Regions from separate parts of the Porphyrobacter sp. MBR-155 genome, predicted to be linked through region 2. Evidence: predicted binding sites of a transcription regulator. Region 2 holds the regulator's gene; the other holds the start of a gene.

Region 1 (7,690 bases), on a different contig from region 2:
CATATGAAGTTATCCGCCCGTCCTGATCGAAAGCAGTCCCATCGGGACGCTCCTTCGCCCAGAAGTTCAGGATCGCATCAAAGGTCGAATGATCGTGATAAGCGTTGTTCGCCATAATCGTGCTCTCTCCCAAAAGCTGTTTGGGCAAAGGTTAGGCGAAGTTGGGTGAAGCGGTCCAGCAGCGATTGGGTCTGGCCCTAACGGAACCGCCCCTGACGGCGCGCCGCCGGTTCTCGCACCAGCAACCAGACCAGCAGACCCAGCGGCCCGGCGATAAAGGTCGCCAGCAGGATCGGGGCCTGCACCCAGCGCGACAGGCCCTTGGCATCGGCATCGCGCACGATCCAAACCCCCACGAACAGATCAAACGCGAGGTAATGCGTCCAGCCGATCACAACCCCGGCATCGCTTGCAAAAATCGCGCGCACCCCGGCAATGGTGGTGAAATCCGCGCCGCCGCCATCGGGATTGGGGATCACCCCGGTCAACACCCCGATCAGTCCGGTGGCATAGATCAGGCACAGCAGCCCCACCCCCAGATACAGCGCCGCCGACAACAGCGCAGGCCAGCGCGGCAGCAGGATCAGCGCGGCCCAACCCACCGCCGCGATGATGTTCACCGCGTTGAAAACAAGGCCCCAGTCGATCATGCTGCTGACTCCATTTCGCCTATCCGCCGCCATTCGCGTGCGGCGCGGCGGATCGCGTCATTATCATGGGTAAAGCGCCCGCCTGCCCGGCGCATGGCGAGGCCCAACGCGGCCTCTGCCACCAATGCGGCGTCAATCGACCGGAACCGTTCCCACGATCCTGACAGCAGCGGATCGATCAGCGGCGCGGCAAGGATGCCGAGCCTTTCGCCGACACGCCGGTCATTACTGCGCTCACCGCGCAGCAGCCCCGGGCGCAGAATATCCAGCCGTTTGAAGCCGATCCGCGATACCGCATTCTCGGTTTCGCCCTTGACCCGGAAATAGACGCTCTTGCCGCGCGCATCGGCCCCCGCCGCGCTCACCAGCACCATGTTGGGCACGCCCGCACGCTTGGCGGCCTCAGCCGTCGCCAGCACCAGATCATGATCCACGCTGCGAAACGCCGCTTCGTCGCGCCCGGCCTTTTTCCAGGTGGTGCCCAGCGCGCAGATCAACGCCCGCGGGCGCACCGCCTCTAATACCTCGCCCCACTTGGCTGGCTGCGCAACGAACATTTCCATCCGCGCGCCCGACGGCAGCGGAGCCTCGCGCCGGGCAATGCCGACAATCCGCGCTTCATCCCCGGCGCTGGCAACGTCGATCACATGGCGTCCGACAAGGCCCGTCGCCCCCACCAGCGCAATCCGCACCGGGCTGCGCGCCTCAGACATTGATAAGCCCGGCCGGCTGTGCGCCATAAATCGCGGCGCAGGCCTGCATCGCGAACCGGTCGCTCATCCCGGCGATGAAATCGGCGATCATCCGGCTGCGTTGGGGTTCGTGTGCGGGCAGGCGTTCATGCCAATCAGACGGCATCAACTTCGCATCCTGCGAATAGGCGGCGAACAGCCGGGCGACGACATCGCGCGCGCGTTCTGCCGCAGCAATCTGTTCGGGGTGAAAATACAGCCGGTCATACATGAACGTCTTAAGCCGCCGTTCGCGTGACGTCATTTCGGGCGAGAACCCGGCCAGCTGCCGCCCGGCATTGCGCACTTCGGCAACCGATCCGATGCCATGCACCTGCGCGCGGGTATGCTCGATCACGTCCTTTACCATCAAGCCGATCTGATCGCGGATCATCTCGCGCAGCAGACGGTCTTTCGGGGCGTGGGGAAAGCGTTTTTCGACCACCCGCCATTGGTCTGCGAGGAAATCGAGCGTCAGCAGATCATCCAGCGCCAAAAATCCCGCGCGCAGCCCATCATCGATATCGTGATTATCATAGGCGATATCGTCCGCCACCGCTGCGACCTGCGCTTCCAGTGATGGCCAGGTGCCAAGCATCAACGGAAAAGCTGCATCCAGTTCAGCCAGCGCCCAGTTCGGGGCTGTTACAGGGCCGTTATGCTTGGCCAGCCCTTCGAGCAGATCCCACGTCAGGTTCAGCCCGTCATGTTGGGGATAGGGAGATTCGATCCGCATTACCGTGCGCAGCGTCTGCGCATTGTGGCAGAACCCCCCGTACCGCTCCATCGCCTCGGACAAGGCGGCTTCGCCTGCATGGCCGAACGGCGGGTGCCCCACATCATGCGCCAGGCACAGGGCCTCGGTCAGATCCTCGTCCAGCCCCAGCGCGCGGGCAATTACCCGGCCAATCTGCGCGACTTCAAGACTGTGGGTCAGGCGGGTGCGGTAATGATCGCCATCGGGGGCGATGAACACCTGCGTCTTGGATTTGAGGCGGCGAAAGCTCATCGAATGGATGATGCGATCACGGTCGCGCTGGAATTGGCTGCGCGGGCCGCGCTGTTCGCCCGCCGCGCCGCCGCGCCATTCACGCCCGCCATGGGCATCAGGATCAGCAGCATAGGGGGCGCGGGACATCACGGCTTTGTCGAATAGGCCAGCCAGCCCCGCTTCTCAACCGGAACAGGAAGGGAACCTGCCACAAAGGTGCAAATGGCCGCGCCGACATCGCGGATTATGGGGCCACCCTCCGGTGGTTGGGGGGGAAGGAGGGTGGCCCCAAGGGCCTGTCGGTGCGACCCGAAAGACCCGGAAAATGCCAGTTGCGTTTCCGCGACAAAATCCGTGCAAGCGCGTAGCCGACCAGTTAAACCGTTGCAACCCGACAAATGGGTGAATTATTCGCTAAGCGCGACCAGCACAGATTATTGCCCCGCTTCCTGTTCAAGAATCCAGTTGGCCGCCGCCTCGCAATGGATGCGGGTGCTGTCGAACACCGGCAGCACATTCGCATCAATATCAACCACCAGATCAAGCTCGGTGCAGGCCAGCACAATCGCCCCTGCGCCTTCCTGCGCCTTGTTGGTGATGATGGTTTTCAATGTGCGCTGGGCCTCTCGCGTCACTTTTCCGACCATCAATTCATCATAGATGATCCGGTCGAGCGCTTCGACATATTTCATGTTGGGCGGCAAAAGGTTGATGCCGTGGGCAACCAGCCGCTTGCGATAGAAGCTTTCGGTCATCACGTTGCGCGTGCCCAGAAGCGCTGCGTTGGTCTTGCCCGCCCGTTTCATCGCCAGCCCGACATATTCGGCAATGTGCAGGATCGGGATGTCCACCGAAGCGGCAACATCATCATACAGCCGGTGCATCGAATTGGCGCCGATGATCAGCGCCTGCGCCCCCGCGCCTTCGAGCCGCCGCGCGCTGTCGATCAGCACGCTGGCCGCACGCTGCCAGTCGCGTTCTTCGCGCAAGGCGTAAAGCTGGCAGAAATCGAGGCTTTCGATCAGCAGCGGAGCAGAGGCCATCGGCGCAGCGCGGCGTTGCACAATGCGATTGATGTGATCGTAATATGTCGCGGTCGACACCCAGCTCATGCCGCCAATGATCCCGAGTTTGCGCAAAGCCGGCTTTTCCTTCGATTCTGTGTGCAAGTGCGAGACGGTGTAAAGCGCAAGCGTTGCGCGCGTCCAGTGCGCAACAAAGCCGGTGCGCGATTATTGCGCGTTTGGCACCGGAGCGTGCTCAGCAAGCCACGGCAAAAGATCGCCAAGCGTTGCGGCGGGTGCCTCTTCATGCGGCAGGTGGCCGATGTTCGGATAGACGGTGATCTGTGCGGTCGGCATCACCTCGGCCAGCCATTGCCCGGCGGCGACCGGGATCAGCCGGTCATCTTCGCCCCACAGGATCAGCGTCGGCGCAGTCACTCCGGCAATCTCGGCCTCGGTCAGTGATTCATGCGGTTGGCTGAAACGCTTCAATGTCGCGCGGCGATTGCCGGGATAGCGCAGCAGTTCCCAGTAGCGATCGATCATTGGTTCGGTGATGATCGATTTGAGCGAGACGGATTGTTCAAGGCTCTGCGCGATCAGACTGCGCGGGGTAATCTGTTCGACCAGCCGATTGACCCCCGGCATCCGCGCAATTCTGAAGCCGATATTGCCGCCGCCGCTGTTCTTTTTGGCGGCCTTATCCTGCGGCATCGGCCCGCCGCTGGCATCGACCAGCACCAGCCCGGAAACACGATCCGGGTGCGCAATCGCAAAGGCCAGCGCGTGCTTTCCCCCCATCGAATTGCCGCCGATGATGAAGCGTTCCAGCCCCAGCGTGTCAGCCACTTCGCGGATATCGGCGACATAATTCGCGCGTCTGTAATCATGCGCCGGATCGGGCCCAGTCAGCCCGTGGCCGACCTGATCGAAACGGATCACCCGGTATTGCGATTTCAGTGCAGCAACCCACGGTTCCCACGTGTGCAGATCGGCGTTCGATCCGTGGAGCAGCATAATCGCGGGCGCATCTTTGGGCCCTTCATCGCGCAGGTGGACAGTCACGCCGCCACCAATATCGACGAATTGCGAAGGCGCCCCGCCATATTTGGCGCGCATTTCCGCCGCATCGGTATCGGGCGTGCGGAAAATCAGGAAGGCGATCACCAGCAGCGCAATGAGCGCCAGAACCCCGCGAACAAACCATTTCATTATTGCTGCATCTCCAAAATCCAACGCCGCACCACCGCCGAGCCTTCGCGGTCAACGCTGGACTTTCCGATTTCGGGCATGGCGATGCCCGGCTCCGCTGAGTCCATGCGGTACAGCAGGATTGATTGGTCGGGCGCACCAGGCAGGATCGAAAACTCATGCCCCCCTGCCCCGCGCCCGGCGGCGACCGGGCGTTTCATGATGCCGATGGCGTGGGGATCATCTTGTTCCCAGCGCAGATCAAGCCCTGAATTGGACGCGCCGCCGCCCGGTTGGTGGCAATGCGCGCAGTTCACATCGAGGTAAGCCCGCGCCAGCGGCGCTGCCGGGCCGGTGGCATGATTGCGCCAATCGGGCAGGCTGTCAGCACCCGCAGGCACCGTGTCGAGCGCGCCCCGCTTCGCCATCTGACCCAGCCATTCAGCCGGCAGATTGCGCGCCTTCGGCCCAATCGGGATCACCACGCCGTCCTTCGAATGGCAGGCCTTGCACTGGTTCTTGTTGGGAATGGCATAGGAAATCGCCTCCCCCGCAGGCGTCACCAGATCGATCCGCCCGCCTGCCAGCGCCAGCGTGGCCTCGGTCTGCTCCGCATTCCAGCGATAGGGCAGCGCCGTCCAGCCATCCGCACGGTGGAGCAGCAGGCGGGTTTCGATCAAGCGGCGTTCCGGCCCCTCGCCAAAGGCAAAGGTCTTGATAATCGCCGCGCCCACCGGGAATTGCAGCAGGCCGTCTGCGTCCGCAGTCATCCGTGTGCCATCGGGCAGATAGATAAACCGCAGCTTTTCCGCCCCATCTGACCATAGGGGGGTGTTGAGCGCATAGGGCGTCACCCCCGCACCCGGCAGCTGCTGCGCGCCATCGGCGAAGAAACCATATTCCGACAGGGTGCGCGCGAAGCCCTCCTCCAGAATGGCCGCATCATTGACCGCCACCGCTGGCGTCACCCCGGCGTGGGTCAGCGCTGCGCCCAGCGTAGCGCTAGCGGCAGCCATCAGGGCAAGCCCCCGCCTCACTTCAGCCGCGCCTCCAGTTCAGCCGGTGCGCCGATCCCGTCCATCGCCCACGGCTGGCCGTAAGCTGGCACATCGAGCGGGCCGGGCTGCGCCTCAGCCAAAGATTGCCCCTGACGGCTGAGATTGAGCGACCAGCCGGGATTGCCCGGTATGGTCAGCAATGCCGGCGTATCGGCATCCTGTTGCAACCCATCCCACATGATCGGCGGCAGCGTGCCGCCAAACGCGGCGAGCAGCATCGCGCCGCCGGGGAAATCGGGATCGGTCGCGCCAGCATCAACGACATTATTCGCAATCACCACTGCGCGCGCGAAGGGATTGTAACGCGCATCATCAAACTCTTGCGTGTAAGCGACCACCATGAACGGCGCGGTCGGGTTATCCTGCACCACGTTGTCTTCGATCCACACCTGCTCGTTCGCCATCACCATGATCCCGGTGCCGCGCGGCACGCCTGCAACGATATTGCCGGGCGGCGCGAAATTGGGGGTGTTGTTGCCTGCGACCAAGTTGTTGGTGATCAGCACATTGCCGCCGCCCATCACCGGCAGGCCGGGCAGATCGAACACCAGAATGCCCCCGGTATTGCGCGTGACATAGTTCTGGGTGACGATCGCATCGCGGCTGTTTTCAATCTCGATACCGGCGACATTGTCGGTCGCAATCGAATTGCGCACAGTGATTTTTGACGATTGGCCGACGTAAATCCCGGCATCCGAAGCGCCGGAGACTTCCGAATGGCTCACCAGCACCCCGGTGCTTTCGACCGGGTAGATGCCGTATGCGCCGTTTTCCGCCTTCGGCCCACCGGTCCACGTCACGCGAATGCGATGATAGACGATATTATCTGCGCCCTTGGACTTGATCCCATCACCCTTGGGATTCTCGACCGCGAAATCGCGCAAGGTGACATTGTCGGACGTCACCAAAAGCCCCTCACCCGCGCCCGCCTGCGCGGTGAAATCGAGAATGGACAGCGCCGGCCCCGCCCCGCGCACCGTCACCCCGTCAACATCCAGACTCAGCCCGTCAGTCAGCACGAACCGGCCCGCTTCGAGCACGACTTCGTCCCCCGGTGCGGCAAGGATCAGCGCCTCCTGCAAGCGTTCGGCAGCGCCTTCGCCCGGCGCAATGGTGTGGATTTCGGCGGCAAGCGGCGCGGCAGAAGCCAGCAGCGCAGCGGCCATGACCAGACGTTTCATGATGTTCTCCCTCTTCGCCCAGCAGTGTGGCGCAAGCGGAAGGGAAATTGCAAGGGCCGCGTAATCGGGTTGCAGCGTCAGCCGATACCCAGCGCGCACAGGCCCGCACTGGTAGTCAACACGGCGACCGCTTCGCCATCCTGAGTGCGGCGCACGCGCTTGATCAACTCGCCGAGGCCGTAGCCCGATGTTGGTTCGCCTTCCTGCGGGGCCATGCCCTGTCGCAGCCTCCACAATTGCACCACATTCAGCCGGTCAACCATGCGGCCCGCCATGCAATCGGCGCGCTGTTCATTGACGCCTGCCTGCACCAATGCGCCCGCAACCTGCCGTTCGATCAGCGGGTTGGCTAGGCCGCTATACACCGCCCCGCCCGCCAGCACGGCGAGCAGCAGAAAAAGGATGATCAGCTTGCGCATCAGCGGCTGTGCCTTCATTTGTTGTCGCATCGCCGAGAAGCCGAAAACCGGTTCCCACTTTTCGGCGCGATGCTCAGTTATTGTCGCATCGCCGAGAAGCCGAAAACCGGTTCCCACTTTTCGGCGCGATGCTTAATCGAGCGATTTGACGATTTCCTCGACCATCTTCTTGGCGTCGGCCAGCAGCATCACGGTCTGGTTCATGTAGAACACTTCGTTATCGACCCCGGCATAGCCGACGCCGCCCATTGACCGCTTGATGAAGAACACCTGCTTGGCCTTGTCGACATCGAACACCGGCATTCCGTAGATCGGCGAGGATTTGTCGGTCTTGGCCGCCGGGTTTACCACGTCGTTCGCGCCGATGATGAAGGCAATATCGGCCTGCGCGAATTCGGAGTTGATGTCTTCGAGTTCGAACACCTCGTCATAGGGCACGCTGGCTTCGGCGAGCAGCACGTTCAT
Region 2 (7,690 bases):
GCTCACCTTGGGGGAGCCGCGCCGCAATGCCGCAGGAGAGATCGAAAATGCGGTAATGCTGCTGCACGGCACCGGCGGAAACGCGGCATCGCTGCTGCAACCCCATTTTGGCGACGCCATGTTCAGGCCGGGTCAACCGCTCGACATCACGCGCACCTACATCATTTCGCCCAGCAATCTGGGCCACGGCAAAAGCAGCAAGCCCAGCGATGGCCTGCGCGGAGCTTTTCCGCGCTATGATTATGACGACATGATCCGCGCGCAACACCGGATGCTGACCGAGGGGTTCGGGATCACCCGCCTCGACATGATCATCGGCACTTCGATGGGGTGTATGCATTCATTCGTGTGGGGGCCGATGTATCCCGATTTCGTCGGCAAATACGTCCCGCTCGCCTGTAACGCGGTCGAGATTGCCGGGCGCAACCGCATAATGCGGCAGATGGTGATCGACGGGTTCAGGAACGATCCGGCCTATGATGGCGGCAATTATGCCGATCCGGCCGATCTCAAGGTTGGACAGGCGATCGCGGCCAATGTCCTGCTGCTTGCAGGGAGCAATCCCTATCGCATGGAAGCAGAACTTCCGACTCGCGCAGCGGCGGAGCAGTTTTACACCGCGCGGCAGCGCCGTGCCGCCGCAAACCCGGTCGATCCCAACGATACGATCTATCAGTTCGATGCCTCGCGCGATTACAACCCGGCGGCGCGCTTGCATGAAATTACCGCGCCGGTGCTGTGGATCAACTCGGCCGATGATTTCATCAACCCGCCCGGCCTCGGCAACCCGGCGGCGCTCGCCTCCACCATGCCGCGCGCGCGGTTCGTGCTGATCCCGCCGAGCGCGCAGACCTATGGCCACGGAACGCACAGCCGCCCGAACCTGTGGATGGACGAGCTTTTGCGTTTTCTCAAAGAAAACCAATGATCAGAACGTCAGTTACCCTGCTTGCGACGCTTGCCGCCACACTCTCTCTTACGGCCTGTTCGGAAGCGCCTGCGGGCGAGCCGGTGGTGCGAATGCAGCTGGATGGATCATCGGGCGAGGTGTTGTCGTCCCCTTCACCATCAACCACTCCATCGCAGGCCGCTGCGCCCTCCGCCTGCCGCGACGTTACGTTTGAGGGCGCGGCGCTGACCCATTGCACCGCTGACCCGACCAAGCACCGCATTGCGATGGCAAATGCGGCCAACGGCGGGCAGCCGCTCGGTTCGCTGAGCGCATTTGCCGCCACGGTCGATCCCGCATCAATCGCCTTCGCCATGAACGGCGGGATGTATGGCGATGATCTTAAGCCGGTAGGCTATTATGTCGAGAATGGGGAGCGCCTGTCAGAGATTGATCGTGGTGACGGTGAGGGCAATTTCTATATGCAGCCCAACGGCGTGTTCTTCGGCACCGGGGGGACATGGCGGGTGCTGGCGCGCGATGCATTTATCGCGACCGTGGGGGATCGCCCGCTATTCGGCACGCAGTCCGGCCCGATGCTGGTGATCGACGGCAAACTGCACCCCGATATTCAGGACAACGGCCCCTCCCGCGCGATCCGCAACGGGGTGGGCGTGGACGCCAAGGGCGCGGCCCATTTCGTGATTTCACGCGGGGACATCAGCTTCGGGCAATTGGCGCGCTATTTCCGCGATGAGGTGAAGGCGGCCAATGCGCTTTATCTCGATGGGCAGGTATCCGCGCTATGGGACCCCGCCACCGGACGGCAGGACAAGGCGCGCATCGGCCCGATCATTGTGGTGAGCAAGCGCGAAGGAGCGGCGCAGTGACCCCGTCTGGCACGATCCTCGTCATCGACAATTACGACAGCTTTACCTTCAACCTCGTCCATTACCTGATGGAGTTGGGAGCCAAGGTGCGGGTGGAGCGCAATGATGCGCTGACCGCTGCGGAGGCTTTGCGCAGCGACGCGGCGGGGTTCCTGATCTCACCCGGGCCTTGCACTCCCAACGAGGCGGGGATCAGCCTCGATCTGGTTGCCGCCTGCGCCGATGCCGGAAAGCCGCTGATGGGGGTTTGCCTCGGCCATCAGGCGATTGGCCAGCATTTCGGCGGTCGGGTGCAGCGCGGCGGGTTGATGCATGGCAAGACATCGCCGGTAACGCATGACGGCAGCGGGCTGTTCACAGGCCTGCCCTCCCCCTTCATCGCCACGCGCTATCACAGCCTTGAGGTGGTCGATGTTCCGCCCGCGCTGATCGCCAATGCCTATGCCGAAACGCCGGGCGCGGATCACCCCTCGGTGATGGGGTTTCGCCATGCCGAACTGCCGATCCATTCGGTGCAGTTCCACCCTGAAAGCATCGCGACGCAGCACGGCCACGCGCTGCTCGCCAATTTCGCGGCGCTGTGCGGGCTGAACCCGCAAATGCCCGAAAGGCTGATCCCATGACCGCCAAGCTCCCCGATGTCACCACGCCGCTGAGCGAGGCTGAGGCCGAGGCCGCATTCGGCACCCTGCTCGATGGCGCTCCGTCCGAGGGCGAGATCGAAGCATTCCTGATCGCCCTGTCTGCGCGCGGAGAGACGGCTGACGAAATCGCCGGGGCCGCGCGGGCGCTGCGGGCGCGGTTGATCCCGATTGCCGCGCCGGACAACGCCATCGACGTGTGCGGCACCGGGGGCGACGGGCACCACACATTGAACGTCTCCACCGCCGTCAGCCTGGTCGTAGCCGCCTGCGGGGTGCCGGTCGCCAAGCACGGCAACCGCGCGGCATCGTCAAAGGCTGGCGCAGCGGACACGCTGGAAGCGCTCGGCCTCGATATGGACGCTGCCGGGCGCACTGCGGAAAAAACCCTCGCGCAGATCGGCATCTGTTTTCTGTTCGCAAAAAACCACCACCCGGCGATGGCCCGCATTCAACCGATCCGGCAGAAAATCGGCAAACGCACGATCTTCAACCTGATGGGCCCGCTGTCGAACCCGGCCAAGGTCAAAAGCCAGCTGATCGGGATTGCGCGGCCCGCCTATGTCCCGATCTATGCGGGCGCATTGGCACGGCTTGGCACCGGTCAATCGCTGATCGTGTCGGGCGATGAAGGGCTCGACGAACTCAGCCTTGCGGGCGGGAACGAAGTCGCGGTAGTTTCCGGCAACGCCTTCACGATGGAGCGGGTCGATGCCAGCGCGGCAGGGCTCCCCCACGCGCCGATAGAGGCGATTCGCGGCGATGATGCGCACCACAACGCCGCTGCGTTAAAGGCGCTGCTGATGGGCGCGCCCGGCCCTTACCGTGACGCCGTGCTGTTTAATGCCACAGGTGCCCTGCTGGTCGCGCAGCGCGGCCAAAGCTGGCAGGATCGCGTGGCGATGGCGGCCGAGGCGCTCGATTCCGGTCGGGCCAAGGCGCTGCTTGAACAATGGATTGCACTGGCGAAGTGACTCGATGAACAAGCTCGAAGAAATCTGCGCTGCCAAACGCGAAGTGGTCGCCGCGCGCAAGCTGGCGATCAGCGACGCGCAGCTGACCGCCGCAGCCCGCATCCAAACCGCGCCGCGCGGGTTCGAGGCCGCGCTGCGCGCCCGCGCCAACACCGGATATGCGCTGATTGCGGAAATCAAGAAAGCCAGCCCCTCCAAAGGCCTGATCCGCGCTGATTTCCGCCCGGCCGATCACGCCGCTGCCTATGAACAAGGCGGCGCGGCCTGCCTTTCGGTGCTGACCGATGCGCCCTATTTTCAGGGGCACGAGGACTACCTCATCGCCGCCCGCGCCGCCTGCACCCTGCCGGTGCTGCGCAAGGATTTCATGGTCGATCCGTGGCAATGCCTTGAAGCGCGCGCGATCGGGGCCGACGCAATCCTGATCATCGTCGCCGCGCTGGACGATACCGCGATGGCCGAAATCGAGGTCGCTGCCGCCGAACACGGCATGGATGTGCTGATCGAAGTGCACGACGAGGCCGAGATGGAGCGCGCCGCGCGCGTGCTGAAATCACTGCTAATCGGGGTCAATAACCGTGACCTCAAAACCTTCACCACCAGCCTTGCGACCACTGAACGGCTTGCCCCGCTGGCACCGCAAGGCGCGTTGCTGGTGGGTGAAAGCGGGATCAACACCCACGCCGATCTCGCACGGCTCGAACGCAGCGGCGTGCGCACCTTTCTGGTGGGCGAAAGCCTGATGCGGGCCGATGATATTGCGCTTGCCACCGCCGCGCTGCTGGGCGCACAGTCGTCCGCATGAACGGACTTACCCACCTCGATGATAGCGGCGCAGCGCGAATGGTCGATGTTGGCGGCAAGGCGGAAACGCGCCGCCGCGCTGTCGCATCGGGGCGCATCGCCATGTCGGCAGACGCGCTCACCGCGATCCGCGCGGGCAACGCGCCCAAAGGCGATGTGCTATCCGCCGCGCGCATTGCCGGGATCATGGCGGCCAAACGCACTGGCGATCTGATCCCGCTGTGCCACCCGCTCGGGCTGGAGGCGGTGACGGTCGATTTCCGCTACGAAACAGACGCCATCCGCGCCACCGCCACCGCCGCGCTCACCGGGCGCACAGGCGTGGAGATGGAAGCGATGGTCGCGGTCAGCGTCGCGCTGCTGACGATCTACGACATGGCCAAAGCGATTGATAAGGGCATGGTGATCGGCGAAGTGCGCCTGATCGAAAAGACCGGCGGCAAATCGGGCGACTGGAAGGCCGCGGTTTGATTGCGCACCACCTCCAAAATGGCTGAATTGCGCGGATTTGGCGTGCGGCGCGCTTGACTCTGTTCTTATGGTTGCCTAATTGTTCCTTATTCGTTCACCTTATTGATGGACGGGACGTGCAGGCAACGCACCAATCGGTGCCTCTTGGCGCACACAAGGGATGGGCATGACCCGCCGCAACGGCAGGGCGTGAATGCGACCAAGGGAGTTTTGATCAATGCTGACCGCCAAACAGCACGAACTGATCCGCTTTATCCAGCAACGGCTGGAGGAAACCGGGATCTCGCCGAGTTTCGAAGAAATGAAGGAAGCGCTCGACCTGAAAAGCAAATCGGGCGTGCACCGGCTGATTTCCGCTCTCGAAGAACGCGGGTTCCTGCGCCGCCTGCCCAACCGCGCGCGCGCGCTCGAAGTGATCCGTCAGCCCGAAGATGCCACCCCGGCGCGGGCGCTCGGTGGCAACGTGGTGTCGCTCGCTCCGGCAGCAGCAGGTCGCGCCGCGCCCGAGGCGTCGAATGACGTGATCGAACTGCCGCTGCATGGGCGGATCGCGGCCGGCGCCCCGATCGAAGCATTCGAAGGCCACAACACCCTGCCCGTCCCCGCCGCACTGCTCGGCCCGGGCGAACATTACGCGCTCGAAGTATCGGGCGATTCGATGGTCGAAGCCGGGATTTTCGATGGCGATTATGCGCTGGTGCGGCGCACCAACACCGCGCGCGATGGCGAAATCGTGGTGGCTTTGGTGCGCGGCGAGGAAGCGACGCTCAAATATCTGCACAAGGAAGGCGGCAAGGTGCGGCTCGATCCGGCCAACGCGGCCTATGATCCGCAGTTCTACCGGGCGGACGAGGTTGAGGTGCAAGGCAAGCTTGCAGGGCTGCTGCGGCGCTATCACTGAGTGGCGAAGCGGTACGGGATTCACGCGCCGCGCTGACCGGGAAACTCAAAACCGGCGTGAAACATCGGCTTCAACCTGTTTATTGATTTGTTACAGTGTGTTGCGGTTAAATGTTTCACACCAAGATGGCCGCTAGGGGCGGTCTAGACCCCCTCTAGCCCCCTCCTTGGGGTGGCTTAGGGTCGGCTTGGCCCTTCCTCGCGACGCCGATCCGTCGCCCCCTTCCACCAACCATGCTGCCCCTGGCTTTCGCCCACACTGGCGATGCGTTCTTCAGCAAGGTAGATCGAAAGCCCGCCGCTGCGCTCCAGCATCCGCCGATCTGCCTTGAGCCAACGCGGGCGGCAGGATCGCGGCAAGAACCGTTCGGCAATAACGATATCGACCTCGGCGCAGGCGGCCGCCAAGGCGCGCTCCTCCACCTGCGTGCGCCCCCGCCCCAACAGGATCACCCAGTCGCGCCCGCCTCGGTTGATCGTCACCGTACAGAACGCCGAGGAACAGCGTGCCTGCTTCCACTTGGGCAGCGGCACCGGCTCGGCCGTCATCCCGGAAAGCTGCATCAGATTATCGCGAGCGAATGACGAACGGCTGTCGCGCAAGGACAGCAAGTGGCGCTGCCCATCAGGGCCAGTCATGGTGATGCCAACCTGCTGTCCATCGCTCGCCACCAGCAGATCGGGAATCGGGGTCATTGCAGCAAGCATGCTCGCCGTCGCCACCGGGCCAAACCCCAAAAGCCGCGCCCGTCCCGTCCACAGCGCCAGCCACAACCCACCGATCACAAACAGCCCCGTCGTCACCCCGCCCAGCTGCGGCATCAGCTTGACCGCTCCGGGCTGATCGGCAGTGAAATGGGCGATCCAGAGCAACAGGTCGAGCGATTGCTGCACCAGCCACCAGCAGGGCGCGCCAAGCCCCACCAGATCGAGCAACAACCCCAGTGCGATCAGGGGCATCGAGATAAAAGTTACCAGCGGAATGGCGAAAATGTTCGCCGCCGCGCCATAAAAACCTGCGCGATGGAAGTGAAACAGCACGATCGGCATCAGCGCCAGCTCGATCACCACCCCGGTCACAAACAGCATCACCACCCGCCGCCCGATCCGCGCCAGCCATGGCTCCTCGCGCGCGGCAAGGAACGCCCGCGCCGGTGTGCTGGTGGACAATGCTATGATCGCGATCACCGCAGAAAAGCTCATCTGAAAGCTCGGCCCGATGGCGCTTTCCGGCCACAGCAGCAGCACAAACCCGCCCGCCACCGCCACCATTCTGAGCGACAATGCCTCACGCCCCAGCGCCAGCGCGCCGAGCACCAGCAGTGCCGCCACGCAGCTGCGCACCGTCGGCACCTCTGACCCTGTAAGCAGCGTGTATCCGACCCCGGCAAGCGCCCCCGCAGCGGCAGCCACCACCGGTAGCCGCACCCTGAGCACCAGTGCAGGCCACAGCGCCAACAGCCGCAGCGCCGCGAAATAGGCCGCAGCGATCACCGCGCTCACGTGCAATCCGCTGATCGACAGCAAGTGAGTGAGGCCCGAATCGCGCATCGCTGCCTCATCGGCCTCGGTGATGCTGCCACGGTCGCCGCTGGCAAAGGCCGCCGCAATCGCGCCCGCCGATCCATCCACCCGCGCCCGGACGTGCGCGGCAAGCCAGCGTTGGACACTCGCAATCCCGCCTGCCTCTGGCGCTGGGCGGATTATTTCGAGCGGGCCGACCATCGTGCCAGTGGCCGCCAGCCCCTTGAACCACGCTGCGCGGGCAAAATCATAGCTGCCGGGGAGCATCGGGCTGGCAGGCGGCATCAATCGCGCGCGCAGCCTCACCATCGCGCCTTCGGCCAGGCCGGGCGGCACACCGCCGTCACCAAACGCCGTAAGCGGGACGTTGATCCTGACCTTGCGCGCGGCGCCAGTTCCAAAATCACGCACCGCCAGCGTCAATCGCAGCCGCCCATCAGCAGGTTGGTCTTCGCGTTCGAGCACATGGCCGTGCAGTCGCTCCACCACAGGCCGGGCAATCGGTTCGGCACCGACCATTTCCGAGCGCGCCCAGATCACCGCGACTCCAAAAGCGAACACCAAGCCGCCAGTCACAACCGCAAGCCGTAGATGCGC

What was found. Region 2 encodes LexA, which represses DNA repair genes until DNA is damaged. Its sites were predicted from a motif close to GTTCCNCNCTTGTTCT; they were not measured.
Region 1: ABIE62_RS02840 (deoxyguanosinetriphosphate triphosphohydrolase) is a predicted target of LexA. The motif match lies at 2,562-2,577, and genes of this name have one in related genera.

The regions. Positions count from the first base shown of each region.
Region 1 covers NZ_JBEPQB010000002.1:211,498-219,187, reverse strand. Annotated here, with positions in the region: gene ABIE62_RS02855 (long-chain-fatty-acid--CoA ligase) at 1-115, opposite strand, end outside; gene ABIE62_RS02850 (ABA4-like family protein) at 198-650, opposite strand; gene ABIE62_RS02845 (NAD(P)H-binding protein) at 647-1,363, opposite strand; gene ABIE62_RS02840 (deoxyguanosinetriphosphate triphosphohydrolase) at 1,356-2,519, opposite strand; gene ABIE62_RS02835 (aspartate/glutamate racemase family protein) at 2,807-3,511, opposite strand; gene ABIE62_RS02830 (alpha/beta fold hydrolase) at 3,605-4,588, opposite strand; gene ABIE62_RS02825 (SO2930 family diheme c-type cytochrome) at 4,588-5,583, opposite strand; gene ABIE62_RS02820 (parallel beta-helix domain-containing protein) at 5,601-6,806, opposite strand; gene ABIE62_RS02815 (hypothetical protein) at 6,884-7,243, opposite strand; gene ABIE62_RS02810 (NAD(P)(+) transhydrogenase (Re/Si-specific) subunit beta) at 7,358-7,690, opposite strand, start outside.
Region 2 covers NZ_JBEPQB010000004.1:289,982-297,671, reverse strand. Annotated here, with positions in the region: gene ABIE62_RS06340 (alpha/beta fold hydrolase) at 1-928, shown strand, start outside; gene ABIE62_RS06335 (phosphodiester glycosidase family protein) at 925-1,779, shown strand; gene ABIE62_RS06330 (anthranilate synthase component II) at 1,776-2,402, shown strand; gene trpD (anthranilate phosphoribosyltransferase) at 2,399-3,394, shown strand; gene trpC (indole-3-glycerol phosphate synthase TrpC) at 3,399-4,199, shown strand; gene moaC (cyclic pyranopterin monophosphate synthase MoaC) at 4,196-4,669, shown strand; gene lexA (transcriptional repressor LexA) at 4,887-5,570, shown strand; gene ABIE62_RS06305 (ComEC/Rec2 family competence protein) at 5,747-7,690, opposite strand, start outside.